2 regions of the Noviherbaspirillum sp. FW303-A3 genome follow, and region 1 is predicted to be linked to the other one. Evidence: predicted binding sites of a transcription regulator. Region 1 holds the regulator's gene; the other holds the start of a gene.

What was found. Region 1 encodes FliA, which starts transcription of late flagellar genes. Its sites were predicted from a motif close to CTAAAGTTTNNNNNNNNNNNGCCGNTA; they were not measured.
Region 2: a site for FliA is predicted at 8,465-8,491, ahead of AC3WOY_RS15750 (SPM autocatalytic domain-containing protein). Genes of this name have one in related genera too.

What each region holds. Positions count from the first base shown of each region.
Region 1 covers NZ_JBYTAZ010000001.1:4,833,173-4,847,595, reverse strand. Annotated here, with positions in the region: gene AC3WOY_RS23305 (flagella synthesis protein FlgN) at 1-156, shown strand, start outside; gene motD (flagellar motor protein MotD) at 208-969, opposite strand; gene AC3WOY_RS23295 (flagellar motor protein) at 988-1,725, opposite strand; gene AC3WOY_RS23290 (RNA polymerase sigma factor FliA) at 1,707-2,438, opposite strand; gene AC3WOY_RS23285 (MinD/ParA family ATP-binding protein) at 2,483-3,292, opposite strand; gene flhF (flagellar biosynthesis GTPase FlhF) at 3,285-4,613, opposite strand; gene flhA (flagellar biosynthesis protein FlhA) at 4,610-6,697, opposite strand; gene flhB (flagellar biosynthesis protein FlhB) at 6,694-7,863, opposite strand; gene AC3WOY_RS23265 (EAL and HDOD domain-containing protein) at 8,023-9,237, opposite strand; gene cheZ (protein phosphatase CheZ) at 9,289-9,882, opposite strand; gene cheY (chemotaxis response regulator CheY) at 9,942-10,340, opposite strand; gene AC3WOY_RS23250 (protein-glutamate methylesterase/protein-glutamine glutaminase) at 10,516-11,592, opposite strand; gene cheD (chemoreceptor glutamine deamidase CheD) at 11,643-12,254, opposite strand; gene AC3WOY_RS23240 (CheR family methyltransferase) at 12,258-13,145, opposite strand; gene AC3WOY_RS23235 (methyl-accepting chemotaxis protein) at 13,209-14,423, opposite strand, start outside.
Region 2 covers NZ_JBYTAZ010000001.1:3,257,587-3,272,009, forward strand. Annotated here, with positions in the region: gene AC3WOY_RS15715 (CHASE domain-containing sensor histidine kinase) at 1-2,003, opposite strand, end outside; gene AC3WOY_RS15720 (PAS domain-containing protein) at 2,211-3,311, shown strand; gene AC3WOY_RS15725 (putative bifunctional diguanylate cyclase/phosphodiesterase) at 3,317-5,629, opposite strand; gene AC3WOY_RS15730 (putative pterin-binding protein) at 5,717-6,292, opposite strand; gene AC3WOY_RS15735 (substrate-binding periplasmic protein) at 6,317-7,108, opposite strand; gene AC3WOY_RS15740 (hypothetical protein) at 7,244-7,549, opposite strand; gene AC3WOY_RS15745 (flagellar brake protein) at 7,641-8,294, opposite strand; gene AC3WOY_RS15750 (SPM autocatalytic domain-containing protein) at 8,523-9,569, shown strand; gene AC3WOY_RS15755 (DUF4198 domain-containing protein) at 9,626-10,435, shown strand; gene AC3WOY_RS15760 (SPW repeat domain-containing protein) at 10,527-10,889, shown strand; gene AC3WOY_RS15765 (hypothetical protein) at 10,988-11,170, opposite strand; gene AC3WOY_RS15770 (hypothetical protein) at 11,313-11,525, opposite strand; gene AC3WOY_RS15775 (methyltransferase domain-containing protein) at 11,715-12,389, shown strand; gene AC3WOY_RS15780 (hypothetical protein) at 12,503-12,739, shown strand; gene AC3WOY_RS15785 (hypothetical protein) at 12,740-13,159, opposite strand; gene AC3WOY_RS15790 (response regulator) at 13,309-13,719, opposite strand; gene AC3WOY_RS15795 (GAF domain-containing protein) at 13,729-14,238, opposite strand.

The sequences.
Region 1 (14,423 bases):
CTGAACCGCACCAATGGCATGCTGATCGGCCGCCATCTGAACCGCAACCAGGCTGCCCTGAATATCCTTCAGGGTAGCGGCGAAGGCGGCAACATGTACGGCCCGAACGGCCAGTCCGCATCGCAATCCGGCAGCCGCCGCCTCGTCATCGGCTGATCCGATCGATGCCGGTGCCGCGCGCATCGGCGAATTCCCCGCTTCAGCAGCTTACCGCGGCGCCTTCACCGGCACTTCCGTCGCATTTTCCGGCAGGTTGGACAGAATCATGACCGACACCCGCCTGTTGCGCATCCTGCCTTCCGCCGTATCGTTCGGTCCGACCGGTTGCGTCGGTCCGTGACCGACCGCCGTCATGCGCTTTTCGGCGATGCCGCTGTCAATGAACAACCTGACAACGCTCGACGCACGTACCGAGGACAATTCCCAGTTTGACGGGAACTGCGCATTCTTGATCGGAACGCTGTCGGTGTGCCCTTCCACCTGGATGGCGTGATCGTCATTCCTGAGGACGTCGGCCACTGCACGCAATGCCTCGCTGCTTTCCCCGGAAAGTCTGGCATCGCCCGGCGCAAACAGGACGCTCGCATTGATTTCGACGTTCACCCCGCGCGCGCTCTGGGTTACGCGCACCTTGCCCTGCTGCACCAGCGGCGCCATGACGTCCTGGATATTGCGCGCTACGGTGGTGAGCTGCTCCTTTTCGCGGCGCAGCGCCTCGTTATTGCGCTGCCGTGGCGGGAGCACAAGGGGCAAGCCGGTTGGGGCTGCCTCTGCCTGGACTTTCGCCGTCGGCACGCGGCCGAATGCATTCACGAGCGAATTCGACAGTACGCGGTACTTGCCCTCATTGATGGAGGACAGCGCGTACATCACGACAAAAAAGGCAAACAGCAGCGTAATGAAGTCGGCGTAGGACACCATCCAGCGGTCATGGTTGTCGCTGTCGTCGTCGTATTTTTTTCGCGCCATGATTGCCGGTGATGATCGCTAGCGATACGCGAGGATGCGCTCTTCGATGACGCGCGCGTTATCGCCGTTGGCAACGCTGCAGAACACATCCGTCAACATCTCGCGCCGGCGCACTTCGTCTGCAACGATGGTCTTGAGCTTGTTGGCAATGGGCAGGAACACCATGTTGGCAAGGCCGACCCCATAGACCGTCGCCACGAATGCCACCGCAATGCCGCCGCCAAGCTTGCTGGGGTCGGTCAGGTTCTCCATCACCTGGATGAGACCGAGCACCGCACCGAGAATGCCGATGGTCGGCGCGTAACCGCCCGCCGCCTCCCAGATCTTCACTGCCTGGCGCTCGCGCCGCTCATAAGTGGAAATATCGGCTTCAAGGATTTCGCGGATCTTGTAAGGATCGATGCCATCAACGATCAGGCGCAATCCCTTGACCGTAAACTGGTCTTTTACCGATTCGACGTAGCGTTCCAGACTCAGCAAGCCTTCACGGCGTGCCGTCGCACTCCAGAGCGTGATTTGCTGCGCCAGTCCGAGCGTCTTGTCGGGAGGAGGAACGAAAACCCACTGGAGCATCTTCGCGCCGCGCAGGAACGTCGCCGTGCCGCTTTGCAGCAGAACGGCACCCATCGTTCCGACCACGACAATCACAAAGGCCGCCGGCTGGATCAGCGAATCGATGTGGCCACCCTCCAGCGCCTGCCCGAACAGGACGCCGACGATGCCGATCGCGAGGCCGGCTAAGCTAGCCCAGTCCACGCCTGCTCCCGCAATCTCGAACGCATGCGCGCGATTGCCTGGCTGTGCAGCTGGCAGACGCGCGATTCGGATACGCCCATCACGGCGCCGATTTCCTTCAGGTTCATCTCCTGCTCGTAGTAGAGACCCATCAGGATTTTTTCCCTCTCGGGCAAGGCTTCGATGGCGCGAATGACGGCATCGCGGAAGCCGGTGTTCATCAACGCCTTCAAGGGATCGCTTTGCTCGTCGATGCAGTAGCGGTCGAGGAAATGCTCGCCCTCGTCCTTGTCGTTGAAATCCTCGTAGTAGACCAACTGGTGGCCGCTGCCTTCATTGAGCATCTCCTGATACTCGTCCAGCGAGAGCTTCAGCTCCTTCGCGATTTCCGCTTCCAAAGGTGCGCGGCCGAGCTTTTGTTGCAATTTATTCATCGCAACTTCAATCTTGCGCATGTTCTGGCGGATGCTCCGCGGGAGCCAGTCGCTGCTTCGCAGCTCATCCAGCATGGCGCCGCGGATACGCTGCACCGCATAGGTTTCGAACTGCGCGCCGTGGTTTTCCTCGTAACGGCTCACTGCGTCCAGCAGGCCGATCATGCCGGCCTGGATGAGGTCGTCCACCTCCACGCTTGGCGGCAGTTTGGCTTTCATCTGGTGTGCCAGCTTCTTTACCAGAGGCGCGTGCTCCTCCAGCAGCTGGTTCTTGTCGGATTTTCCGCTAACGGTGTACATAGTTTTCGGGTGCGAGAGTCAGCACCAGTATCAGAACCGCCATGTTATCCCGCTGCGGCCATATCCGACAACACAACCCTCCCTGCCAGGCGCCTGAACGCCACCGATGCCCCCGCCAGAGGGAAGGCATCGACCACTGCGCGGCCGAGGTGCATGGCACGCTTCAAATGCTCGTCGGCCGGGACCGAGCCCATCGAATTCAACTTGACAGCCAGATAACGGTTGGCCGCCTTGGCCATGTTTTCATAGACCACCTGCGCTTCCTTGTCGGTGGCGCCGGTGATGAGGATACTGAACGGTCGGCGGCCGAGCTTGTTGTTGAGACGCTTGATGAGCGTGTAGGCAACCTTGATCGATTCCGGGTTGTTCGCGACCTGCACGACGATCTCGGTGTCGTTCAGGGCCGGGATGGCGAGAGAATCTTCCTTGTCGAGTTCGGCATCGACGACCACGATGTCGGCGCGGGTGGCGAGCTGGTCGAATGCATCGTCCATGCGGCTTGCCAGTTCTGCATCCTTCACTGCGCTCCGCTGCAGGCCGCGCTTGAGTGCAGCCACGCCAAAGCCTTGCGGCATCTGCTGGATCGCATCGTCGAGCCTGCGTTCCTGCCTTGCGATCTGGGTCAGCGTGGCGCCGCGCAATGCGTCGAGGCGAGAGGCTATCCCTTCCGATGCGAGGCTTGCATCCACCAGCAACACATCGCGTCCGGCCTGCGCCAGGGACGCGCCGAGGTTGACGAGCATGGCGCCCTTCTCTTCGTCGGAAGCAGCAGACAGGAAGGTAAACACACGCGGCTTCGGGCCGGTGAGCATGCGCCGCAGGCCTTCTGCCTGGTCGAAATCAAAACTAGCCAAGGGTCACCTCGCGCAAACCTTTGTCGTTCATTGCTGCCGCCGCACCAATGATCAGCGGGAGTTCGTCGTCCTGGTACTGGAACGGCGCCGTCTCTCGCTTGAGCTTGAAGGCGCGGTCGATCAGGTAATGCTGGTTGGGGACGTGCAGGTCTTCCGGAACGCGCTGGCCGTTGGCCACGTAGTACAGGTTGAGCTTCTGGCGGATCAGCACATCGAGGACATTGCCGACCGTAGCCGCTTCATCGAGTTTGGTAATGATGCAGCCGGCGAGCCCGCCGCCCTGGTAGGAGCGCACCACTTCATTCAGCGTCTCGCCGGTGGAGGTGGCTGACATGCAGAGCAGGCGCTTCACTTTCGCATCCGTGCCGGAGAGCATGGCAATCTGTTCTGCCACCATCTTGTCGCGCTGGCCCATGCCGACCGTGTCGATCAGGACGGTATGCTTGTTCTTCAATTCCTCCAGCGCGATGCGCAGGTCGGTCTCGTCCTTCACGGAGTGCACCATCACGCCGAGGATCTTGCCGTAGATGCGCAACTGCTCGTAACCGCCGATACGATAGCCGTCTGTCGTGATCAGTGCGAGCTTGCCGGCACCGTGGCGCATCACGCAGCGCGCCGCCAGCTTGGCGGTCGTCGTTGTCTTGCCCACACCGGTCGGTCCAACGAGCGCGTAGACGCCGCCCTTTTCCAGGATTTCGCTCTCGTTGCCGATGACGTTCAGGTTGCGTGCGAGGACGGATTTGACCCATGCCAATCCGTTTTCTGTTTTTTCGCCCGCAGGCAGCTTCTGTGTCACATAGCGTGCAAGACTGGCACTGAAGCCGGCTGAGAGCAATTCGCGCATCACGTTGGCCTTGATCGGCTCGCGCTTCTGCTGGCTGCTCCAGGCGATCTCGGCCAGCTGCGATTCCAGCATGCCGCGCATGGCGCGCAATTCGGACATCACTTCCGAAATATCAGCACTGCTGCGTTCTTTCGCAACGCCATTACGACTCGCGGCAAGCGCGTCGGCGAGGTTGGATGCCTGGTCGCTATCGATGGGGCGGCCTGCGCCGAATGCGGGTGGCGCAGCCTCGGGCACAACTTCCGGCTGGCGCTTGACGCCGAATGCGGCGAGGGTCGATTCGGAAAGCGGCGCCTTGGCAGGTTTCTCGATCACAGGCTCGGCCAGCGAAGACATGTCTTCCGGCGCGAGGGCAAGGATCTCGACCATGCCATTGATGGTCCGGTTGGAGAGGATCACCGCATCAGGGCCCAATGCTTCGCGCACCAGCCGCCACGCATCGCGTGAGGTTTTTGCGGAGAATTTTCTTACGTTCATGCTTGGCCTCCAACTAGGCTTGTAACTCGTATCGTCTTGGAATCAGGAAGTTCAGCGTGCGACAGCACCTTCAGCTGTGGCAGCGCGCGGCGCAGGAAACGGGCGAGCAATGCGCGCAGCGGTCCCGGCACCAGCAATACCGGCGGCAACCCCATCTGCTCCTGCTGGCGCGCCGCACGTTCGGCCTGCTGCGCGATCGTGTCGGCAAGACCCGGCTCGATGCCGGCGCCTTCCGGGCCGCTCGACTGCAAAGCCTGCATCAGGATGCGTTCCAGCCGGCTGTCGAGGGTGATGACGGACAGCTCATTGGACGATGGGAAAATCTGCTGGACGATCGCACGGCCGAGCGCGACGCGCACCTGTGCCGTGAGTTCGTTCGGATCCTGGGTGGCCGGACTGTATTCCGACAGCACCTCGATAATGGTGCGCATGTCGCGGATATGAACGCCTTCGACGAGGAGGTTCTGCAGCACTTTCTGCAGGGTCGAGAGGGAGACGACTTTCGGCACCAGGTCTTCGACGAGCTTGGGCGCTTCCTTGCCGAGGTGGTCGAGCAATTGCTGCACTTCCTGGCGGCCCAGCAGCTCGGCTGCGTGGGTGGTAATGAGGTGGTTCATGTGGGTCGCGATCACGGTGCCGGCATCGACCACCGTGTAGCCCATCGCCTGCGCCTGGTCGCGCAGGCCGGCATCGATCCAGGTCGCCGGCAGGCCGAATGCCGGATCGGTCGTCGCCACGCCGGGCAGATTGCCCTGCACCATGCCGGGATTGATCGCGAGGAACTGCCCGACGTATGCCTCGCCCTGCCCGACTTCCACGCCCTTGAGCGTAATGCGGTAAGCGGAAGGTTTGAGTTCGAGGTTGTCGCGGATGTGAACCGGCGGCGAGAGGAAACCGACTTCCTGCGCAAACTTCTTGCGAATGCCCTTGATGCGGCGCAAGAGCTCGCCGTTCTGCGACTTGTCGACCAGCGGAATCAGGCGATAGCCGACTTCCAGTCCGAGGGTGTCGACCGGCATGATGTCCTGCCAGGTTGCCTCTTCTACTTCCGGCGCGGTCATGGCCACTTCAGGTTCCGGAGGCGGGGCTTCGGCCACGCGCTGGTTGCGCTTCTTGAGCAGGTAAGCGCCACCGCCAAGCGCACCGCCCAGCAGCAGGAAAGCGATGTGCGGCATGCCCGGAATCAGGCCCATGCCGCCGATGATGCCACCGGTGATGTACAGGACATCAGGTTTGGCGAACAGCTGATTGACCAGCTGGCCGCCGATGTCCTGCTCGCTCGCGACGCGGGAAACAACCACGCCCGCTGCGGTGGAAATGATCAGCGAGGGAATCTGCGCAACCAGGCCGTCGCCGATTGCCAGCAGCGTGTAGTTCTTGATCGCGGCATCGAAGGCCAGGTCATGCTGCACCATGCCCACGATGAGACCGCCGAAGATGTTGATGACCGTGACCAGGATGCCGGCTACGGCATCGCCGCGCACATATTTACTTGCACCGTCCATGGCGCCGTAGAATTCGGCTTCCTGCGCCACTTCGGTACGGCGCCGGCGCGCTTCCTGCTCGCCGATCATGCCGGCGTTCAGGTCGGCATCGATCGCCATCTGCTTGCCCGGCATCGCATCGAGGGCGAATCGCGCACCCACTTCGGCGATACGCCCGGCGCCCTTGGTGACGACCACGAAGTTGATGATGGTCAGGATGATGAACACCACGATACCGACCGTATAGTTCCCGCCAATCAGGAAATGGCCGAATGCTTCGATCACCTTGCCCGCCGCATCCGGGCCGGTATGCCCCTCGGTCAGCACGACACGCGTCGATGCAACGTTCAGCGACAGGCGCAGCATGGTGCTGACCAGGAGCACGGTCGGGAACACCATGAAATCCAGCGGCTTGACCGTATACAGGCTGGTCAGCAGCACGATGATCGACAGCGCGATGTTGAAGCTGAAAAAGATATCCAGCGCAAATGCCGGCAGCGGCAATACCATCATCGCCAGCATCATGATGATGAGGAGAGGCGCAGCAAGCGCCTTGCTCGATTGTCCGGTCAGCCACGCAGGCAGAGTCAGGCCGTTCATTGCATCAATCCATTGTCAGGCGTTGCTGGCTTGGCGTTCAGCGGATCCATATCGGCCGGCACGTCGATCTGCTCCGGCACGGACGGACGGACGCCGCCGTGCTGGCCATAGGCGCGCAGCTGGAATACGTAGGCAAGCACTTCCGCGACAGCGGTATAGAGCGCCGCCGGGATCTCGTCGCCCAGTTCTGCGTGGCGGTACAGCGCACGCGCCAGCGGCGGCGCTTCGAGCATGGCGACCTTGTGTTCCGTGGCGATTTCGCGGATCTTCGCGGCGACTTCGTCGGCGCCCTTGGCGACAACGACCGGCGCGCGCATCTTGCCTTCGGTGTACTTGAGCGCGACGGCATAGTGGGTCGGGTTGGTCACCACCACGTCGGCGGTCGGGATTTCGGCCATCATGCGGCGCTTGGCCATCTCGCGCTGCAACTGGCGGATACGCGCCTTGACCATCGGGTCGCCGTCGGACTCCTTGGACTCCTGCCGCACTTCTTCGCGTGTCATCTTGAGCTTGTTCGCGTAATGCCACATCTGGTACGGAGCGTCGATGAGTGCAATCACGACCAGGCCAAAGACGATGGTGATGAATCCGGTGAGCAGCATGCTGCCGAGGTGTGCCCAGCCGGTATGGAGAGGCTCCGCACTCAGTGCGAGCATTTCCTCGGTCTGGCTCGAGATCACAATCCATGCAATAACGCCGACGAGCAACGCCTTTCCGACCGCCTTGACCAGCTCCACCAGGGAGCGAGTGGAAAACATGTTGCCGATGCCGCTTAACGGATTGAGGCGCGCAAAATTGGGCATCAGCGCCTTGGTGCTGAACAGCCAGCCGCCGATCAGCAGCGGCGAGCCCAGGGCGACCAGCAGAAGGATGCCTGCCAGCGGCGCAAGGCCGATCAGGACATCAATGAGGCCGGGAACGATACGGGTCAGGAGAAGGCTGAAATCGAAGGCTTGCTCCCGCTCCAGCGTGAGGCTGGAGGAAAGCATGCTGTTGAGGCGACGGATAAGCTGCTCTCCGGAGAACCAGAGACCAAGCCCGGCAGCCAGCAAAACAGTACAGGTGGCCAGTTCCCGCGACCGGGGAACATCGCCTTCCTCTCGCGCCTGCTCCAGTCTTCTGGGCGACGCGGGTTCTGTTTTTTCGAGATCGCTGTCTTCGGCCACTGCCGGCTCCTATTTTTCCCGCAGTGCGCTCCGGACGACGCACTAGGGACGAATAGGAAGGATTATTCGCGATATAACAGAATCGCTATCGCGGGAATAAGTGAGGAAACCCCCCGTTATTCATTGCCGCTGGATAACGGGGTCAAGAGCGGGAGGAATTCAGATCTTCAGGCTCTGCGCCCATGCCAGCGCGGACATCTGCGCCTGGTTGACCTGCTTGGCGCCGATACAGAGCGACATTGCCATCGAGTCAACATTTTTCGAGTTCAGCTCGCATGCTTCTGCGAGTGCCAGGAAGGGACCGTAGATGCCTTCACGGCTCAGCAATGCCTGGGTGACCGATTCGGACAACTGGATCTTCTCCAGCACATCTTCCATCGGCACACCGAGCAGCTTGTCGAGCAGGGAAAACATGCCGGCGACGAAGAGGTTCTCCGCCTCGTTCTTGGGCAAAAAGGTGCTGCCAAGCAGCTCGGAGAATCGTCCGCGAATGACAGCTGTCTGCATCAGCACGGGCGAATATCCTGTCGTTGTCGCGGTTGCCAGCAGCAGCGCCAGCCAGCGGTACAGCGGCGAGTATCCAAGCATCGTCACCGCATGCTTCAGAGACTGGATTTCGCAGCCAAGGCCGAAACCGGCCGAGTTGATGTAGCGAAGCAGCTTGTAGGACAAGGCCGCATCCCGCTTCAAGACGCCCTCGAGCTGCTTGACATCGGCATTGCGGCGCACCATGTCCATCAACTGGAGGATCATGGCTTGCGCCGGATTGAGCTCCTTCGAGTGGTTGCCGGGGCGCGGCGACAAGTGCAAATGGCCGGCGAATGCATACATGTGCAACTGGGCGCACACATCGTATGCCTGCCAGCTACTGACATTCCTTGCCACCAGCCGCAGCGACGGCATCCCTAGCGACCGGTAATACTGCACCTGCGGTACGAAATCAGCGCCACCGACCTGCAGCTCGAAATGCGAGAGATGCGGAAGCAGGCTCTTGTCGATGCTGGCCAGGTTGGCATCGCGAATGGAGATGCCGTAACCTTTTGCGCGCATTGCGCGGATCGCAGTTGCCGCCTCTTCATTGGCGACGTCGGCGCCGCGGAAGGCAAGCACTGTCCCTTTGGGCGACAGGGCGGAGAATACCTCATGCTCCAACAGGGCGGGCGAGGCTTCGATGAACAGAATCTGGTCGCCGAGCAAGGCGCCGGAGTCGGTATTGTTGAGCTGGTCCGCAACAAACTGTGCAAGCGAGACAATCTCGGCCGCCGTGGGACGTCGTCCTGCGATGTTCGTATGCTGCCAGTACAGTTCGTAGCCGAGCACTCTTTCCTGCGAGTTAAGCAGCGGCTCCCGAACGATAAAGTGCTCTTGTTGCATGAATGGGCTAGTTGTTGGAATTGGCCGGCGACGCGTGGGACGTCGGCATGATCAGAAACCGAGGCTTTCGAGCAGGTCGTCGACCTGGCCTTGGTTGGACACGACGTCGGCATTGCCGGTGGGGTTGATCTGCGGGCCATTCAGCAAGCTGTTGCTGGCTTCGCGCCGCACTTCGGCAGGCGAGTAATCGACCAGGAGCTGGACGAGCTGCTGTTCAATGTTATGCGCAAGCTCGGTCACTCTTTTGATCACCTGGCCGGTCAGGTCCTGGAAATCCTGAGCCATCATGATGTCCATCAGCTGCTGCTTGGTGAGCGCCGCACCGTCACGAGTCTCGCCCAGGAAGGTAACAGTACGCTCTGCCAGCGCGCGGCATTGCTGCTCGGAGAAGCCCGCCGCCATCGCAGCCTGCCAGTCACGCGATATGCTGCCGGCCTCCGCTTCGATCCTGTCCTGGATCGGACTTGCCAGTTCGGTGGCATTCAGGACGCGTTGCGCGGCCTGTTCCGTCATCTTGGCAACGTAATCGAGGCGGTCGCGCGCGTCGGGAATCTCGTGCGCCGCCTTGGCGATCAGCTTGTCGAAACCCAATCCGCGCAGGTTATCGTGCAGCATGCGCGTCATCTGCCCGACACGCGCAAGCATCTCGTCCTGCGGGATGTTTTCCGCGACAGCCTTCCCCTGGTTCAGCGCCTGATCCACTATCAGGCTCCGACTTTTTCCAGCTTCTCGAAGATCTTCGTCAGCTTTTCATCCAGCGTGGCAGCAGTAAAGGGCTTGACGACGTAGCCGTTCGCACCCGCCTGCGCCGCTGCAATGATGTTTTCCTTCTTCGCTTCCGCCGTGACCATCAGCACCGGCAACTTGGCCAGTGCTGCGTCGGCACGGATGTTCTGGAGCATCGTCAGTCCATCCATCACCGGCATGTTCCAGTCGGAGATGACGAAGTCGAACTGCTCGCTGCGAAGTTTGGAGAGCGCCATGGCACCGTCTTCTGCCTCATCGACATTCGTGTAGCCCAATTCTTTCAGCAGATTGCGAACGATACGACGCATCGTCGAGAAATCGTCAACCACCAAGAATTTAGTATTCGGACCCGCCATGAATTACTCCATTGTTTCTCAAACCGTTATAAGCGCCGCTCACCTGCATTGTGAAACGGGCGCCCTAAGTATAATCCTTCCGCTCTTGATTATGCACCTAAAGCATTATCCGCTTTTGCAGCGGCAACTAAAAGCGACAACAGGCAAGGCGAACGTGTATCTTCTGACAACACCATCAGACGCGCAGCGCACGGCTGCTGTGGGCCGCAAGGTAGCCGAGGACCATCCCTGGCAATGAGTGCAGCGGGCCAACCTCATGGGTGGCGCCGACTGCGATCGCTTCGCGCGGCATCCCGAACACCACGCACGATGCTTCATCCTGCGCAAAATTGTAGGCGCCGGCATTTTTCATCGTAAGCATGCCGGCCGCGCCGTCTTTCCCCATTCCGGTCAGGATGACGCCGACGGCGTTCTTGCCTGCGCAGCGTGCCGCGGACTCGAACAGGACGTCGACGGAGGGGCGATGGCGATTCACCGGCGGCCCCTGGTCCAGCTGGGTGACGTAGTTGGCGCCGCTGCGCGCAAGCTGAAGGTGTGAATGGCCCGGTGCAATGAAGGCGTGGCCCGGCAGCACGCGCTCCCCGCCCTCCGCTTCCTTGACCGTGATCTTGCACAGGCCATCGAGGCGTTTCGCAAAAGAGCGGGTAAAACCTTCCGGCATATGCTGCGTAATCAGGATGCCCGGACAGTCGGACGGCATCTGCACCAGGAATTCCTTGATTGCCTCGGTGCCACCGGTGGATGCGCCAATGATGATGAGCTTTTCGCTACTGGTCAGCGGATTGCGGATCATCGGCAAGCCTTCAGTGGCCCCCTTCTGCGCATCCGGATGCGGGATCGTGCGCGCCCTGACCCGCGCCTTCGCGGCGGCGCGGATCTTGTCCGTGATCAGTTCGGCGTATTCCAGCATGCCGGTCTGGATCGACAGCTTGGGTTTGGTGACGAAATCCACCGCGCCGAGTTCCAGCGCGCGCAGCGTGATTTCCGAACCGCGTTCCGTCAGCGACGACACCATGACGACCGGCATCGGACGCAGGCGCATCAGCTTTTCCAGGAAGTCGAGCCCGTCCATGCGCGGCATTTCGACATCGAGCGTCAGGACATCGGGGTTCGTCCGCTTGATCAGGTCGCGCGCCACGATGGGATCCGGCGCGACGCCGACAACTTCCATGTCGGGCTGTTTGCTGATGATCTCGTTCATGACGCTGCGGATCAACGCCGAGTCGTCCACGATCAACACTTTAATCTTCATGACACTTGCTTTCAGTACGGGGCAGCCGCCCTTCCGGGTAAATCAGAAATTCAGCCAAACAGCTCGACGTCGCCGGCCACCGGGTTGGTGAGGAGGCGGCTTGCGTAATCCTGTTCGCGGTTCACCAGCGTATTGTTGTTCAGTTGCTTGAGCTTCTTGACAAGCACTTTACCGGTGCGCGGGAAAAAGTAAACCTTGCGCGGGTAGATGTCGTTGAGGTCTTCGGCGACAACGCGGATGTTCTCCGCGCGCAGGTAATCCCGCACGAACTGGGCGTTGCGCTCGCCGACATTGATGGCGATGAACCCACGAAGCACATTGCCGCCGCCGAACACCTTGGCCTCCAGGTTTTCGCGCCGGGCGCCCGCCTTCAGGAGATCATTGATCAGCACTTCCATGGCATAGGTGCCGTAGCGCATGGAGGCGGAGACCGGGCTGTCGGTATCGGATCCGCCGTCCGGCAGCATGAAGTGGTTCATCCCGCCGATACCCGTCACTCGGTCGCGGATGCAGGCCGATACGCACGAGCCGAGAACGGTAACGATCATCATGTCCTTGCAGGTGTAGTAGTACTCCCCCGGAAGGATCTTCGCTGCGTCGCAGTCGAACGTCCGATCATAGTAGACGTTGGTCGCAAAATGCTCTTCGAGGGCGTTGCTCATACCTTATTTCTCAGTCCTGCGTGGGACCGCGCGATGGCCTGCGCCGCGGTGGGGATCCAGTTCATAAACGGTCTTGCCTCGCAGCTTGAACGCATCGGATACATATAAAAAGTTTTCGGAGTGACCTGCAAACAGCAGTGCGTCCGGTTTCATCAGCGGCGCAAAGCGACTCAGAATTTTACCCTGCGTCGGCTTGTCAAAATAGATCATGACGTTTCGACAAAAGATCGCGTCGAACGGCCCCTGTACCGGCCAGTCGTTCGCCAGGAGATTCAACTGCTTGAACGTCACCATCTGGCGCAACTCGGGCCGCACGCGCACAAGCCCCGCACGGTCCCCCTTCCCCTTCAGGAAGAATCGGCGCGCCTGCTCCGGCGGCATCTTGTCGAGGCGCTCGATCGGATAGATTCCGGCAGCGGCGGTTGCCAGCACATTGGTGTCGATGTCGGTGGCGATCACGTGCGCCTGGGGCGTCAGTGTCCCAAGCGCCTCGCACAAGGTCATCGCGATCGAATACGGCTCCTCGCCGGTCGAACTGGCTGCACACCACACCAGGAGCGGCTCCTTCGCGCCCCGGACATGATCAGCCAGGATGGGAAAATGGTGCGACTCCCGGAAGAACGAAGTCAGGTTGGTGGTGAGCGCATTGGTGAACGCCTCCCACTCATCGCTCTCCTGATGGCTCTCAAGTCCGTCCAGGTACTCCTGGAAGGAGCGGATGCCGGTCGCCCGCAGACGTCTGGCGAGACGGCTGTACACCATCTCCTGCTTGCTTTCCGCGAGTGCAATGCCGGCCCGCTGATAGATCAGGGATCGTACGCGCTCGAAGTCGCGAGGCGTGAACTCGAACTCTTTCGTCGTTTCCTGCTTCTGTCTGATCGAATTCACCACACCCAAATTTCTTTCCGCTTTGTTGTTTGCCTGATCATCGCCTTGCGCCATCCGCCTTCATTGCTAATGCCCCTTGGGCTTGCCCTTCGGCGCCATCGGCACGGATGCCGGTTTGGCCAGAGCCGGCGGTGCGCTGGAACGGTATCCGACCCGGAAGCCGCCCCAGTGCTTGCCATTGACATAGATCGGCACAGACAGGTCGTGCATCACTTCGCCGGTGTCCCGCTTGTACGTCTGCAGCAGGAAGGGCTTCGTATTCGAGCCGCAACGCGCCCCTGTACGGTCATTGAAAATACGCTTGGTACGATTGTTCACCAGGTCGGTGTCGTAATTTCCGGTCAGCGGTTTTGAAAACTTGCGGTTGTGCGTCGGGAAGTAGCCATTGTTGTCGACAGCACCTGCATACGCAATTTGCGGCATCCGTTCCAGGATCGGCTCCTGGAGCCCCGGCAGGACCCTGTCCGTAAAGGCATCAAATGCCGTCTTGTGTTTTGGCGGGTTGGTATTGGGAATAGGCTTGTAAGTGCGGTCGAACAAGGCGGCTTCCGTAATCTGGCCGCTGGAGATTGCCTGTTCGAACAACTTCCCGACATCCTTTGCCGCCTGCTGCGCCACTGCCCGGATCTCGTCATGGGATGTCTTGGCATTCGAATGCGACAGCACCTCGAACAGCATCTCGCCGCGTTCGGACAGGACAGTCGCCGACTTCGCAGCACGCGGCAATTCGTCTTCCGTTGCCAGCATGCCGTCACGAATGCGGGAAATGGCATCGGCGATGACGTGCGTCGTTTCGACATGCTCGCGCGAGGCACCGGCGATTTGCTGAATCTCGCTTTCGGAAATTGCCGCCGAACGCTCGATGTTGCCGAGGAAGGTGTGCACGCGCTCAACGTTATGGGCCGCCTCGCTGACCTTTCCGGTCAGTGCGGTCATGCCGGCGGCCGCACGCTCGGCCTCTTCGTTGATTTCACGGACCATCACGCCGATGTCGTCCGTTGCCGATTTGGTGCGCTGCGCAAGCTGGCGCACTTCGCCCGCCACCACGGCAAATCCCCGGCCGTGCTCGCCGGCTCTTGCTGCTTCGATGGCGGCGTTCAGCGCCAGCAGGTTGGTGCGAGCCGCAATTTCGTTGATCACTTCCGTGATGACGTGAATCTTGCGGGACTTTTCCTGGAGCTTGCCCATGACCGAAGATGCTGCCTGCGCGTCCAGCCGTGCATTGCTGATCTGCTGCAGCCCCTGGTCGACCTCGGCCCGTCCTGCAACACTCTCGGTACG
Region 2 (14,423 bases), 1.6 Mb from region 1:
CGGTCCACTGATTTTTCGATCTTGACCAGGCGCTTGCGTGTAGCGTCGTCGGTATGGGCTGCGGCCGTGGACAGCAGGCGCTGCACTGCGCCGTCGATCGTCGCCAGCGGCGTGCGGAATTCGTGCGAGACCATGGCCACGAAGCGCTTCTGTTCTTCCTGCGCCTGGCGCCTGGCGGAGATGTCGCGCGACACGCCGATCAGGGTGCGCGGGATATTGTCCGCGTCGCACAACAGCGTCGACTCCACTTCCACCGGGATCATCCGGCCATCCTTGTGCTGCTGGTCGATTTCCTTGATTTCGCGCCGCTGCGATTCGTCGCCGTTCGCGAAACGGCGAATGCGCTCGTGCAGGCGATGGCCCATCTTCGGCATGGCGCCTGCGCCTGGGGGCTCCGGACGGCTGCCGGCATGGCGGTGCAGGGCCATGATTTCCTCCGGCGTGTAGCCGCGTTGCCTTTGGATCGACGGGCTGATATAGGTGAAGTTGAGCGTGTCGGCGTCCATCATCCAGATCACGTCGCCGGTATTGTCTGCGATCAGGCGGTAGCGTTCTTCGCTGCTGCGCAATGCAAGCTCTGCCTGCTTGCGCGCGGTGATGTCGTGCAGGACTGCATAGATCAGCACGCGCCGTTTGTAGTCGAGCGTGCCGGCGTACAGTTCGACGTCGCGTACGTCGCCGTTTGCCAGCCGGTGGCGGCATTCGAAGCGCGAGACGGTGCCGCTGGTCACCTGCTGCATCAGTGTGTGGATTCCGTCCTGCGGCGAGGTATCGATCTCGTCGATCCGCATCGTGCGCAAGGCGGAAACGGGATGCCCCCAGAATGCCGCGGCCGCGATATTGGCGTCGACAATGCGGCCATTGGATGGATCGAGCAGGAAGGAAATCGATGCGCTGTCCTCGAACATCTGCCGGTAGCGGTGTTCCCGCTCGATCAGTTCCTGGTTCATCTCGCGCGCAGCTTCGAGCGCACGCGCGCGGCTGCCGGCGAGTTGCCAGGTGATGATCGCCAGCAGGATGCTGACGCCGGCGCCGAACCAGGCCTTGACCGTTCCGCTCTTGTCGAGGCGGGCCTCGAAGGCGGGCAGGGATTGCACGGCAATCGTCCAGACGCGGTTCGCGACCTGCATCCGGGTATCGGTGCGATAACGTCCCCATCCCTTCCCGGGGTGCATGGGGACCTCGTCACTGTCCAGCATCAGCGCCGGGCCTGTGATCTGCTCGCCGTCGTAGATTTCGACATCGAGCTCAAACCCGATTTCCGTCGTCATTGCCGTCACCAGGCTGTCCATGCGGATGGGCGCACCGATCCAGCCCAGGTGGATGTTTCGCCTCAATGCAGGATCGTAGCGGTGTACCGGGAGGTACATCGCCACGGCCTGCCCCAACGGGTGCTTCGCGCTGCGCAGGAGGCTGAACGGGCCCGTGACGGCGGCGCTCCCATGCTCGAAGGCGTGTTCCAGCGCCGTCCTGTGCAACGGGAGCGCGAACAGGTCGAGGCCGCGGGTGTCTTCTGCGTCATCCTCCATTGCAATCCGGTAGGTCACGGGCGCATGCAGCGGCAGGTTTGTCTCCGGCGTGATGACGAAGCCGGGTCGTCCCTTGCCGCGCATGCGAGAGATGAAGTGCGATTCCTGATCGTGCGGCACGGCGCTGACAAAGACGATCTCCTGGATGCCGGGGTGGCTGCGCGCCAGGTCCAGGTTGCGTACATAGGTCTCGAATTCGTCGCTTTCCACGTCCGAGGACGCGGCGAACATGCCGGCGGCGCCGCGGAGGACATTCTGGTAAGCGCCGATACGCTCCTCGATCAGGCCGAGGGCTTCATGTACGTGAAAGTCGAAGTCCTGCTGCAAGACACGTTCCGCGGACCTCTGGTCGTTGTGCCAGAGGTCCGCCGTCACCGCGAGCGACAGCGTGAGCACCATCCAGGGGAGCAGCTTGTTGAGCAGCATGCGCGGCCGGAGGGCGGACATGCCGCCGCTGGTGTCGGGGGAGGTCATGGGAATAGGGGAAGGCGGGATACCGCGCTAGTGTAGGTGGCGCCCTTGCGGCCTCCCAATGACATGCGTCAAGCATTCCCGGCGAACCAGGGCGCCGCCTGCGCCCCGACTGGCCGAATTGACAATGCTATTTCAGCCAAGAAAGAGTAGGATACGGGTATTCCTACGTACTACTACCGAATCCGTCTGTCCCATAGGTGGCGGGACTTGTCACCGCCGCACCGTCGCGCATCAGGAGGCCTTATTCTTTCCGCCAGCAATCAGCCATTTCCCGAGGCGGGGAGCGATAGCCAGCTTCGCCAGACGCTGCTGGAATACCAGGCGATCCTCGACAACGCCTCGCTGGGCATCACTTTTACGCGCAAGCGGCGTTTCCTGCATTGCAACCGGCGTTTTTCGGAAATGTTCGGCTGGTCGAGCGAAGAGCTGCACCAGCTTTCGACCGAGATCGTCTATCCGTCGAAGGAGGCCTACGAGGAGCTGACGCGCCTGGCGCGCCCGGTTCTCGGCAGCGGGCAGCGGCTGGACCTGGAAGTCGTCATGAAGCGGCGCGACGGCAGCACGTTCTGGTGCCGCGTGCTTGCCAAGGCGATCGATCCGCACGACTACAGCAAGGGCACGATCTACATCACGGAAGACATCACCGAGCGCAAGAATGCGCAGGAGGCGCTGCTGCACGCGCGCGACCAGCTCGAATTGCGCGTCCAGGAGCGCACTGCGGCGCTGGAAATGGCCAACGCCCGCCTGCAGGCCGAGATCCAGGAGCGCAAGATGGCCGAGCAGCAGATCCGCTACCTCGCCAACCATGACGCGCTGACCGGCCTGCCGAACCGGCGGCTGCTGGAAGACCGGCTGGAACAGGCGCTGGAAATGGCGCGGCGCAATGTGCATCAGGTGGCGATCCAGTTCATCGATCTCGACCGCTTCAAGCCCGTCAACGACCGCCTCGGCCATCGTATCGGCGACCTGCTGCTGCAGGCCGTCGCGCTGCGCTTGCGCTCGCTGCTGCGCGCGGTCGACACCGTATCGCGCGTGGGCGGGGACGAATTCGTCGTCGTGCTGCCCGAGATGCAGTCGGCGACCGCTGCCTGCGAAACCGCAGGGCGCCTGCTGCTTGCGCTGGCGCGGCCGTACAGCGTCGGCGGCCATGAACTGCAGATCACGCCGAGCATCGGCATCAGCATGTACCCCGCGGACGGCAACGATGCCGAATCGCTGCTGACCGCGGCCGATTCCGCGATGTACTACGCGAAGGGAATGGGGCGCGGCAATTTCCAGCTGTACCAGCCGAGCATGCGGAGCAAGTGAAGCTTCTAGGCGTTGGCGATTGCGGCCGCCAGCAGCTTTTCGAATGCGTCGGCCGGCAATGCGCGGCTTCGCAGGTAGCCTTGGTACATGTCGCAGCCGGCGGTGTGCAGGAACGCGAGCTGGCCGTCATTCTCCACCCCTTCGGCCACCACCTTGAATCCCAGCGTATGGCCCATTGCCACGATGGCGGCCGCAATGGCGCTGTCGTCCTGGCGGTGCGGAACGCCGTCGATGAAGGCCTTGTCGATCTTCAGCACGTCGAGCGGGAAGCGCTTCAGGTAGGTGAGGGAAGAGTAACCGGTCCCGAAGTCGTCAATGGCCAGCCGCACGCCGATTGCGCGCAAATGGTTCAGCAGCTCGACCGCATCCGCTTCACGCTCCATCAGCGCACTCTCCGTCAGTTCCAGTTCGAGGCGGGTTGGCGGGAAGCCTGTTTCCTTCAGGATGCGCGCCACGGTGTTGCCGATGTCGCCGCGCAGGAACTGCCGCGGCGAGATATTGACGGCGAGCGTCAGCGGCGGCAGGCCTGCGTCGATCCATTTCTTCCCTTGCATGCAGGTATGGCGCAGCACCCACTCCCCGATGTCCGCGATCAGGCCGGTGCTTTCGGCGACGGGGATGAAGCGTGATGGCGGGATCAGGCCTTCCAGCGGATCGAGCCAGCGCACCAGGGCCTCGGCGCCGACAATCCGCCCGCTGGCGATATCGACCTGCGGCTGGAAGAAGACGCGCAGTTCATCCTGCTCGACCGCCCGGTGCAATTTCGCTTCCAGGTCGATGCGTTCGCGCGCGGCGTAGGTGAGGTTCTGGGTGAAATAGCGGAAGCAGCCGCGGCCTTCCTGCTTCGCGCGGTACAGGGCAGCATCCGCATGCTGCAGCAGGTCCTGCGTGGCCACGCCATGATCCGGAAAAATGCTGATGCCGATACTGGCGCTGCTGCGCACCTCGACCCCGTTGGGCAGGAGCCACGGCTGTCCCAGTGCGGCGATGATTTCGTTGGCAACCAGGGCGGCGTCATCCGGCTCGATGATGTGGGGCAGCATGACGGCAAATTCATCGCCGCCCAGCCTTGCTACGGTATCCATGCCACGCAGGCGGGCGCTCAGCCGCTCGGCCACCAGCTTGAGCAGCGCATCGCCGGCACTGTGGCCGAGGCTGTCGTTGATGTCCTTGAAACGGTCGAGGTCGAGCATGAGGAGAGCGACACGCACGCCGTCGCGCTGCGCCGCGCGCATGGCGTGCTCCAGGTGGGACAGCAGGAGCATGCGGTTCGGCAGGTGGGTCAGCGCATCGTGGTGGGCAAGGAAGTCGAGTTGCGTCTCCGATGCCTTGAGCCGGGAAATGTCGGCAAAGACGCCGACGTAATTCTGGACGGCGCCGGCATCGTTCCGCACTTCGCTGATGCTCAGCAGCTGCGGGTATACCTCGCCGTTCTTGCGCCGGTCCCAGATCTCGCCCTGCCAGTGCCCGGCCGATGCCATGCTGGCCCACATCTCGCGGTAGAAGTCCCTGGAATGCCGGCCGGAACGCAAGAGATCGGGACGTTTTCCCCGGATTTCTTCTTCGGTATAGCCGGTGATGGAGGTAAAGGCATTGTTGACCATGAGGATGCGCTTGCTGCCATCGGTGACGATCACTCCTTCATGCGTCGTTTCGAAGACCACGGCTGCCTGCCGCAGGCGTTCTTCGGCACGTTTGCGGTCGGTAAGATCGGTATTGGTTCCGGAAACAATGACCGCGGCGCCGTCGGCGTTGCGCTGGACCATGTAGCGCGACAGGACCGGCACATAGTGCCCCTTCTTGTGGCGCAGCCGGATCTCTATGGAAAAGCCCTGCGTGGCGTGCGCGATCGCTGCATCGAAGCTGCCGGTTGCGACGGCGATGTCTTCCGGATGCACGAGATGGCGCCACAGGTTGGTATCCGACGGCATTTCTTCAGGCTGGTAGCCGAGCATTTCCCAGCACCGTGCGGAATAGAACACCTGCCCGGATTCCAGATCCCAGTCCCACCAGCCGTCGCTGGAACCGTGCAGCACGCGTTCGAGGCGTTCGCGGTAGTGGGTGGAGGTGGACAGCGCCTGCCGGAGCGATCCCTGCCAGCGTTGGATCAGCAGGTACAGGAGCAGGCTCGTGACGGCAATGAAGAACATGCCCTTGAGCGTGCTGATGCGCTCGAATTGCACGGGATCGCTGAACAGGAAGCCCAGCACCCGGTCCGATGCCGCGATCCACATGGCCGCAAACAGCGCGTACAGAAGCACAATGCCGGCCGGAGTGGGCGCGCGGCGCTTGTCGGCTCGTACGGTCGGCTGGTTCATGCGAGAAGGACGGTCAAGGAAGGGGGACAGGGGCCAACTATAACAGTTCCCTTGCCGCTTTCAACACGGCCCCGGCCGCTGCTTCCGTCAATGCACCTCGATATGGTACAGCCCCCATGGACAGTTGCTGAAACGCTCGTTGAGCGGCTTGCCCACCATGTCAGGGAAACGGTCGGCGTCATACAGCGCCCACAGAGGGCCGAGACCGCCTACCGGCATAGGCTTGCCATCCAGGTGCGTTGCAACAATGAACCGGTACTTGCCGATATCCGCCAGCGTAGCGGTGGGCGCATAGCCGTCTATCGCGCGCATCACGAGTTCTGCCTGCCCGCGACGCACGCCCGCCGCAGCAAGCACGTCCGTGAGCAGCGGCCCGCGCAGCGCGTGGGGCTTGCCGTCGTATTCGAGCGTGGGCCGGATCGTCACGGCAGGCAGTGCCGCCAGGGATGCAAAGTCGAAGGCATGGCCCTTGTCGAACCGGATGCCTTGCTTTTTCATCATCTGGTCCAGCGCCGGGTCGAGCGGTCCGCGGTTGCCGCGGCCGATGGCGCCGGTAATGGTCAGGAGGGCGGGGGAGGACTGCGGGCGACAGGCTGCGTTGGCAGGGCCGGCAAGGGCAGCGGCGCCGAGTGCCGCGCCTGCAAGGAATTCACGCTTGTTCAAAGAAGGTTCCTGTGGAAACGGAGTTCAGGGTTCGGCTACTTCGTTGTATTTCTTGTAGATGGCGGCGTAGGTGCCATTCTTCCGGATTTTCTTCAGTCCTGCATTGAACGCCTCGCGCAGCTCGGCATCGCGGAACACGGCCTTGCGTGCGCTCGGCTTGAAAATCATGTGATGCACCAGCGGCTGGCTGGTATTGATGGAGGCCTCCACCTGACGGTTCAGGTAGCGGAAGATGAGGCGGTCGCCGACGACCACGTCCACGCGCCCCGTGTACAGCAGCCGGTTCTGCGTGATCTGCTGCGGATGTTCCTTGTAATCATGGTGGCGTTCCGCCTGCACCTTGAACTCGGGCCCGAGGATGAGGCTGGCATTCTGGAAGGCGGCGATCGAATACTGCTCCAGGTCGCCGATGCCGCGCAGACGTATGCCGCGGCTCGCCAATGTCGTAGCGACGTTCTGGTAGTACATGTAGGTGTCGGAAAAAAATCCGTTGCCGCCGATGCCTTCATCGACGGTCAGCATGCCGTCGAGCAGGCCGGCGCGCAGCAGTGCCAGCGCGCGTGCCGGGGGCAGGTGCTGCGCCACCATGCGGTAGCCGCTCGCATCCAGGGCCTTCTCGGCGATCTCGTACTCGATGCCGCCATCGCCGTTCTCCATGATGTAGGGCGGCTTGGTCAGGCCGACGCCGATGCGCACCTCGGGCATGGCTTCAGCGGCGGGTGCGATTACCCAGGCGAACGCGGCGGCGAGGAACAGCCGGCGGCGTGTTTGCGCGCGCGTGTTGCGGGACGATGAGAATCCTTCTGACCAGTGCATGTTTGCTTGATGGGTTGCGCAGCGGAAAGTATGACTGACCCGATTATAGGGCTGTTGCCGCGTCCTTGGCGGCGCAACTATTGACTTGTTGTTTCGTTGTGTGGGCGTGCACTGCGACGGTGCGAAAAGGCCGGGTTACTGCCTGGCCAGCGCGGGTGATTGCAACCTGCCGGTGCGAAAACGGGAGCGGATGCCGTAGGCGAGGACGGTAACCTGCGCCAGCACGTTGAGGCTGGCGACGGAGGCGATCAGCGTGCTTTTCACCACCCACAAGGCGTAGGCGATCGTGATGGCGGCGATGACGATCCATCCGCCCCACGACAGCAGCGAAATCGATTCGCGCGCTGCCGGATCGCGGTGGTAGCGGATGATCTGCGGGATATATAGTGCCGACGCCGCGATTCCCGATACGCCGTACAGCACGCTCAACAACTGTTCCATGATGCGCACGATTGTATGTGCCAATTGCGCAGGGAAAACGTTCTCCGGGGAAATTTGATGTGGCGAGTCGCAGCGCGGCAACAAAAGCTTGTCAAGGAATCACGGCATTTTCCGCATCGTAAAGATAATGCTGCAACATGAACTGCTCGTTTTCGCTGATGCGGTCGAAATGGATGCCGACGCCATGCAGGAGCTCGGCGCGCTTGCCGTTCGTGTCGAGCGGGCGGCTGCTGCAAATCGTGGCATCGGTGCGGATCTGCACTTGCTGGTTGGTCGGCTGCACGCGGAACGTGAACGAGACGGATATCCGGTCGCCAGGGCCGCCAAGCACCTTGCCGGCGGCGATGAAGGCGCCGGTGATGCTCAGGTCCGACAGCATGGCCTCGATCGGGGAACCGTGTTCCGATGGCGGGCTGCGCACTTCGACCGGCAGGCTCACCTTCACCCGCGCAGCATTGCGCAGGGGCGTCGCTCCGATTTCCTGCGGGAAGCTCAGGTGCATGTAATAGCGCGGCGCCAGCAGGATCGATTCAATGTCGCAGGAAAAGGTGTACACCGACACGCCGGAGAACACGCGCACCGTGACGCGCTCGCCTTCCAGCATCGGAACGGTCAGTCCGTGTTCGACGGGTATCTTCACCAGCAGGTATTCGCCGGTGGCGTAACCGATCAGGGACGAGAAGTAGGTCGGCTTGCCGGGACGGGCAAGGATGAGTTGCAGCCGGGTCCCGACTTGCAATTTCATGTCTTCGAAATTCGGGCGGGTGCGGGTGTGCATGGCGAACATGGAAAATATTGTTGTGCAGTAACTTGCAGTCAAAGACCATTACACGCTCCTATCCGTCACGACACCATCCCATATCCATGGGGCTATCAAGCAGCGGCGAAGGATAGAAAGACTTTCACTTGATGGTTATCAAGTTCTCGGGCAACCGGACGTTACAAGACATATGTCGTATTGCCGGGGCTTGCCATGAAAATCGACGCGTCCAACATCCAGTTCAATGCATCGCATCGCGCCAACCAGCGCGCCGAAGTGCGGGAAACCCTGCGCGCCTGGGTCGGCGACGAGCCGCCTGCCGCCGAGTCCGGCGAAAATGCGCCGTCCGTGGTCGCGATCTCGGCCGCTGCACGCATGGCGGCTGCAGCTGCGGCACCGCCGCCTGCCGCATCGGAGGCACAGGCGGTCGAAGACGCGATCGAAAATGCGGAGAACGACCCTGTCTATTACTTCATCAAGCTGGTCGTCGAGATGATGACCGGCGTGAAGGTAAAGACGGTCTCGGCGGACGACATGGCCCCAGAGGCGCCGACACCAGCCGCGGAGCATCCCGAGCCGCCGCCGCGCGCCGGCTTCGGCATCGCCTACGACCGGCATGAAGTACGCGAAGAAACGGAACACACCACCTTCCATGCGGAAGCACTCATCCGCACCGCCGACGGCAAGGAGATCAGCCTGACCCTCGACCTCGACATGTTCCGCAGCTATCGCGAAGAATCCTCGGTCTCCCTGCGTGCCGGCGATGCGGTACGCAAGGACCCGCTCGTCATCAACTTCGACGGTACGGCGGCGCAATTGCAGAACCGCCGCTTCAGCTTCGACCTGGACGGTGACGGCAAGGCGGAACAGGTGCCGCTGCTCACGGGAAATCGCGGCTACCTCGCGCTCGACCACAACGGCAACGGCAAGATCGACTCGGGCAAGGAATTGTTCGGCCCGACCAGCGGGGACGGCTTCGCCGAACTTGCGGAATTCGACAGCGACGGCAACGGCTGGATCGATGACAACGACCCGGTCTTCGCGCAGCTGCGCGTGTGGATGCAGGACGACAAGGGCGGCGGCACGCTGAACTCCGCGAAGTCCTATGGCGTAGGGGCCGTCTACCTCGGCAGGGCTGAGACGCCATTCGAACTCAAGGACAGTGCCAACCAGGAACTCGGCGCGGTGCGCAGTTCGGGTGTCTACCTTGCGGAGAACGGTGGCGCGGGCACCGTGCAGCAGATCGACCTGATGGTCTGAATCCGAATGCGCCGCCGCCTCGTAGAATAGGTCATCGACCTTTCCACGACTTCGCAATGAAACGACTGGCACGCACGGCCCTGACGGCCTGGACTGTTTTTCTTTCCCCATTTGCCGGCGCACACGAATTCTGGCTGTGGCCGGCGCCTTTCTCTCTTCCCGTGGGCGGCACGGCTGCAGTGGGCATGTTCGTCGGCGAATACTTCGAAGGCGAGCGCATCGGCGTCAGTCCATCGCATGCCGCGAGCATGCGCGTCCATGCCGCAGGCGAGCGCGGCGGACCGGTGAAGGCGCATATTGCACCGCCCTCACTGAACATGACGTTCACGCGCGCAGGCACCCATGTCATTGCATTCGACAGCGCACCCAGCATGCTGACGCTGTCCGCCGACAAGTTCCACGCCTACCTGCACGAGGAAGGACTCGACGCGATCATCCGCCAGCGTGAACAGGATGGCACGGCGGAGACGCCCGGCCGTGAACGCTATCGCCGCAACGCCAAGGCGCTGGTAAAGGTCGGCCGGGCCGATAGCGCGTTTGCCGGGCGGACCGGTCAGAGACTGGAGATCATGCCTCTGGCCGATCCGCTCTCTGCGTCGCCCGGCGACACGCTCGGTTTTCGCCTGCTGTTCGACGACAAGCCGCTGCACGGGATGCTGGTCAAGGCCTGGCACAGAAGGGACGGGCAAACGACGGTGGTCCGCGCGCGTAGCAACGCCGATGGGCGCGTGCGCCTCACCTTGCCGTATCCCGGACCGTGGATGGTCAGCACGGTGCACATGATCCCCGCTGCCGGCACTGCCGATGCGGACTGGGACAGTTTCTGGGGCAACCTCACCTTCGAACTTCCTTCCCGCCGGCGATAGGGCAGGAGATGCGCATGTATTTACATTCTTGCAAGCGCATTGCGCTGCCCTATACTGAAAAAACACACAGTACTCCTGAAAGGAGGCAATCATGGACAGCATCAATCGTTGGCAAGACAGGCTGGAAATGGCGGTCGGCGTCTGGTTGTGCATCGCGCCGTGGGCCTTGTCGCTTCCGCAGGTGGCCGCATGGTGTGCGGTAGCGGTCGGGGTGGCGGTGATCCTGCTTTCGGTCGAGGATATCTTCCTGCCGAACCAGCTGGAAGAATGGGGCAATGCCGTATTCGGAGCGGGGCTGATGATATCGCCCTGGGCGTGGGGTTACGCCGACAATACGGTGGCAACCGCGAACGCCTTCATCTCGGGTTTCCTCGTATCCGGATTCTCATTCTGGGCACTGGAACGCCTCTTCATGCGTCATGAAGAAGAAAACCATAGGGTCAAGCATTCCTGACCCTCATGGAAAGGCGGGAAGCGCAATGCTTCCCGCCCGGGCTGCACACGGCATGATTCCCCTGGCATGCTGCGCGGCTTGTTGATTTTCCGCCTTGTTTAACCCCCGAAGTACGGTTGGAATGAACTGTCCATGCGCTCAAAGGCCGGATTGAAGTTGGGACGATACGTGTTATCCGTGCCGGCGCCGCTGCCGCCAGTACCGCTCGAATAACCTGAACTGTGCATGCCGGCGCAACCTGCCGTGAGCATGACGATCAGGACAACAAGAATCTTCTTCATGACTTGCCTCCAATGAAAAGTGCCGTGTGACTCCTCCCTGGATTGCGCGCTTGGTTCACTATAGAGCGCTGCCCGGCAATTCACCAGCGGCGAATGGTGCGGTGCACTAATGATTGAGGCGTCTCAAAGGCGGCGCGGAAAGTCACACCAGTTCGAGGATCGCGCCATTGGCGGCAACGCGGCACATGCTGTCGATCGGCATGACGCGCGTGCGTCCCGATGCTTCTTCCAGGAACAGCCAGTCGCCGGCGATGCCGGTCACCACGCCGCGAAATTCCGCGACCTCTTCGGAACTGCACTTCTGCGCGACGCTGCGCTTGAACGCCACCGTGTCGCCTACGCGGATATTGAGCATGTGATATCTCCAGAACATTGTCGTGAGGATAGACAACTTCCTCGTGACAATGTTCCTCTGGGTAAATGTTCAACATCAGCCCGGCATCTTCCTTGTGTTTCCACAACCATGGGCATGCATGCGCATTGAATAATGATCCCGATATTCCGGCGGCGGAGATTGCCGGAGCGGCCATGTCATGGAGGGAGAATGTTGAAGCACGCAGCCAATGCGGAATACAGCAGCGTTCCGGCGCGCGGTGGGATCGAACGGATACTGTCGTCGCAGCGCCGAAAACTGTTTGATGCCTTTACGGCATTCAGGCAGGACGCGCCGGAGGGAACCGTGCTCAACCTGTACATGAAACCCACCACGCTGTTCGACAACAGCGATTACCTCTCCGCATGGAGCGACCTTCCGGACAGGATGCGCATCACCCCCTGCGAAATGGAACCGCCGGCCGTCTCGCGCAAGGCACCCGATACGCGCCTGCCTTATGCCGACGGCGCCTTCGACTGGGTGTTCTGCAATGAGGTCATCGAGCACAGCGGCGGCACCGAGCGCCAGTACGCGCTGGTGGCGGAACTGTATCGCGTCGCGCGGAAAGGCGTCTTCCTCGCTACCGCCAACCGCCGCCATCCCATCGAATTCAAATCGCGCCTGCCCTTCCTCCATCTGCTTCCCGACCCGGCATGGCGTCGCCTGCTGAAATGGTTCGGCAAGGGGAAGTGGGCGTCCGTCGGCATGCTCAACCCGGTCGATGCCCCGGCGTTATACCGCTTCGCCAGCCTGCTGCCGGGCAAGCCGGAGCATGATGTCGGCCACAAGCGCGTGCTTGGTTTCAAGGCGCATTTCTTCCTGATGATCCGGAAAAGAAAAGCCTGAAGTTTCTGCCGCGCCATCGCAATTTCCCCGCTTGCCGCCTAGCCTGAAAGGAGCGCCGCGGGGATGCAGGGACGGTTGTGCGCGGCATTCCGGCAGGCTTTTCGGAGCACATCATGCAGACCACATTCAATGCTTCCCCTTCCGGGCAGGCGATCATCCAGAACACGACAGCGGCGGGCATCGAAAAGCTCGTCGTCAACCTGCATCCCGGCAACGATTCGATGATCGACGTGCAGATCAAGGAAGAAACGCCAGGCGACGGCATGCTCGTATCGAGCACCATCTCGATCAACCAGGAAGGCTTGCAGAAGCTGGTCGAATGGCTGCGCGACCAGGGCGCCATTCAATGATCAGTTTTGTTCCTCGAAAGCCTGTATGTCGCGCTCGACCGACGACAGGCAGTCGAACGCGAGGTCGAGCACATTGACCGACGCGTCGACGGGATTGTCCCAGGCATCGCGCGCCGCCACAGCCGCGTTGTAGTGCTGCAGGGCGGCTTGCAGTTCGACGGTTTCCTCCGATACGCCGCCTTGCTGCCCGACGCGAATCTCCGAGCGAAAGGCGGCGACGAGCGCATCCATCTTCCTTCCGATGACACGCAGGTTGAAGGCGAGCACGATCGCATGCACGTCGGGCTCGTAGCTGCCGGGATGGGCGGTGCGCAGGGCCAGTTGGCGCTCATGCATGCGGCGTGCGAAATCGAGCGCATCCTCCACGGCGCGATAGCGCGCGTACAGCGGGCCGGGCGGGAAAAGCAGTGTCAGCGGCATATCGCTTTGGACAATGCCGGCCAGCTAAAGATGCTACGCTCCATCACCATTGCCTCCGGACTACTGCGCCCGCATTCTCCGGCCGTCGCCGACGGCGCACGTCGGCATGGCGTGGCACGAGATGGCGCTGGCGCTTTGAACCGCTCGCGTCAACTTTCCTGAAAGGCTGCGAAGGTGTCGAGCAGTGTGCGGGCGCGAAACGGTTTGAGAATGACGCGGGTGACTTCGCGCAGGCGCAGTTCCTGGAGCAGCGGTGCATCGCAGCTGGAGACGAGCACGGCGATGGGAATGGCGCGTGTGTTTTCGCCATCGCGGATCTCATCGATCAGCGACAGGTCGTACTGGTTGTATTGCCGTTCCCCGAAATCAAGCGCAATGACCGCGCCGCGAAAGGCGTGCTCGCGGATCATGCGCCGCGCAACCTGCGGGCTGCCGGCTTCATGGACGTCCGCCAGTCCCATCGCCCGCGCTGTCAGTGCCACTGTGCGGCGAAGCAGGGGATCTGTCTCCAGCAATAACATAGGCAACCGGCCCTTGGCCTGCGGCACGCTGTTTGGCATCGCGTCCTCCTAGTCCTGCTCGTCGAGCGAGCTTCCTGCCGCCACCAGCTCCCTGACGACGAGGTCGCGCAGGGTCAGCAGGATCGAATGTTCGACAGGATCGAAACGCCGGCTGCGGCGGTCGATCACGCATAGTGTCCCGACGATATGGCCGTTCGGCAGTTGCAGGGGCGCGCCGGCGTAGAAGCGGATATAGGGATCGTCGGTCACCAGCGGATTGTCGACGAAGCGTTCGTCGGTGCGCGCATCCTCCACCACAAGGACTTCCGGATGCAGGATCGCGTGCCCGCAGAAAGAGATGTCGCGGCCGGTCTCGCACGCCGGCAAGCCGTAGCGCGCCTTGAACCACTGACGATCGCGGTCGACCAGCGTCAGCAGGGCGATCGGGACGTCGAACTCGCGCGCGGCGAAGTCGACGATGCGGTCGAAACGCTGCTCCGGAGGGGTGTCGAGGATCAGCAGCGCGTGCAGCGCCGCAAGCCGTTCTTCGTCATTCGCAGGAATCGGGGCAGCTTGCATGGCATCCGGTGACTAAGGGGTGTTGGAACGACTTTACTGGAAGGACGGTGCAGCGGCAAGCGGCGTTGCGCGCTTGCCTCGGAAGAAGTAGCCTGGATTCCGCTTTGCTCCATCCAGGCTGCAAATTGTGCAGACAAGGACAGCCATCGCTGTGCCCACAAAAAAGGGCGCATCGAAATGCGCCC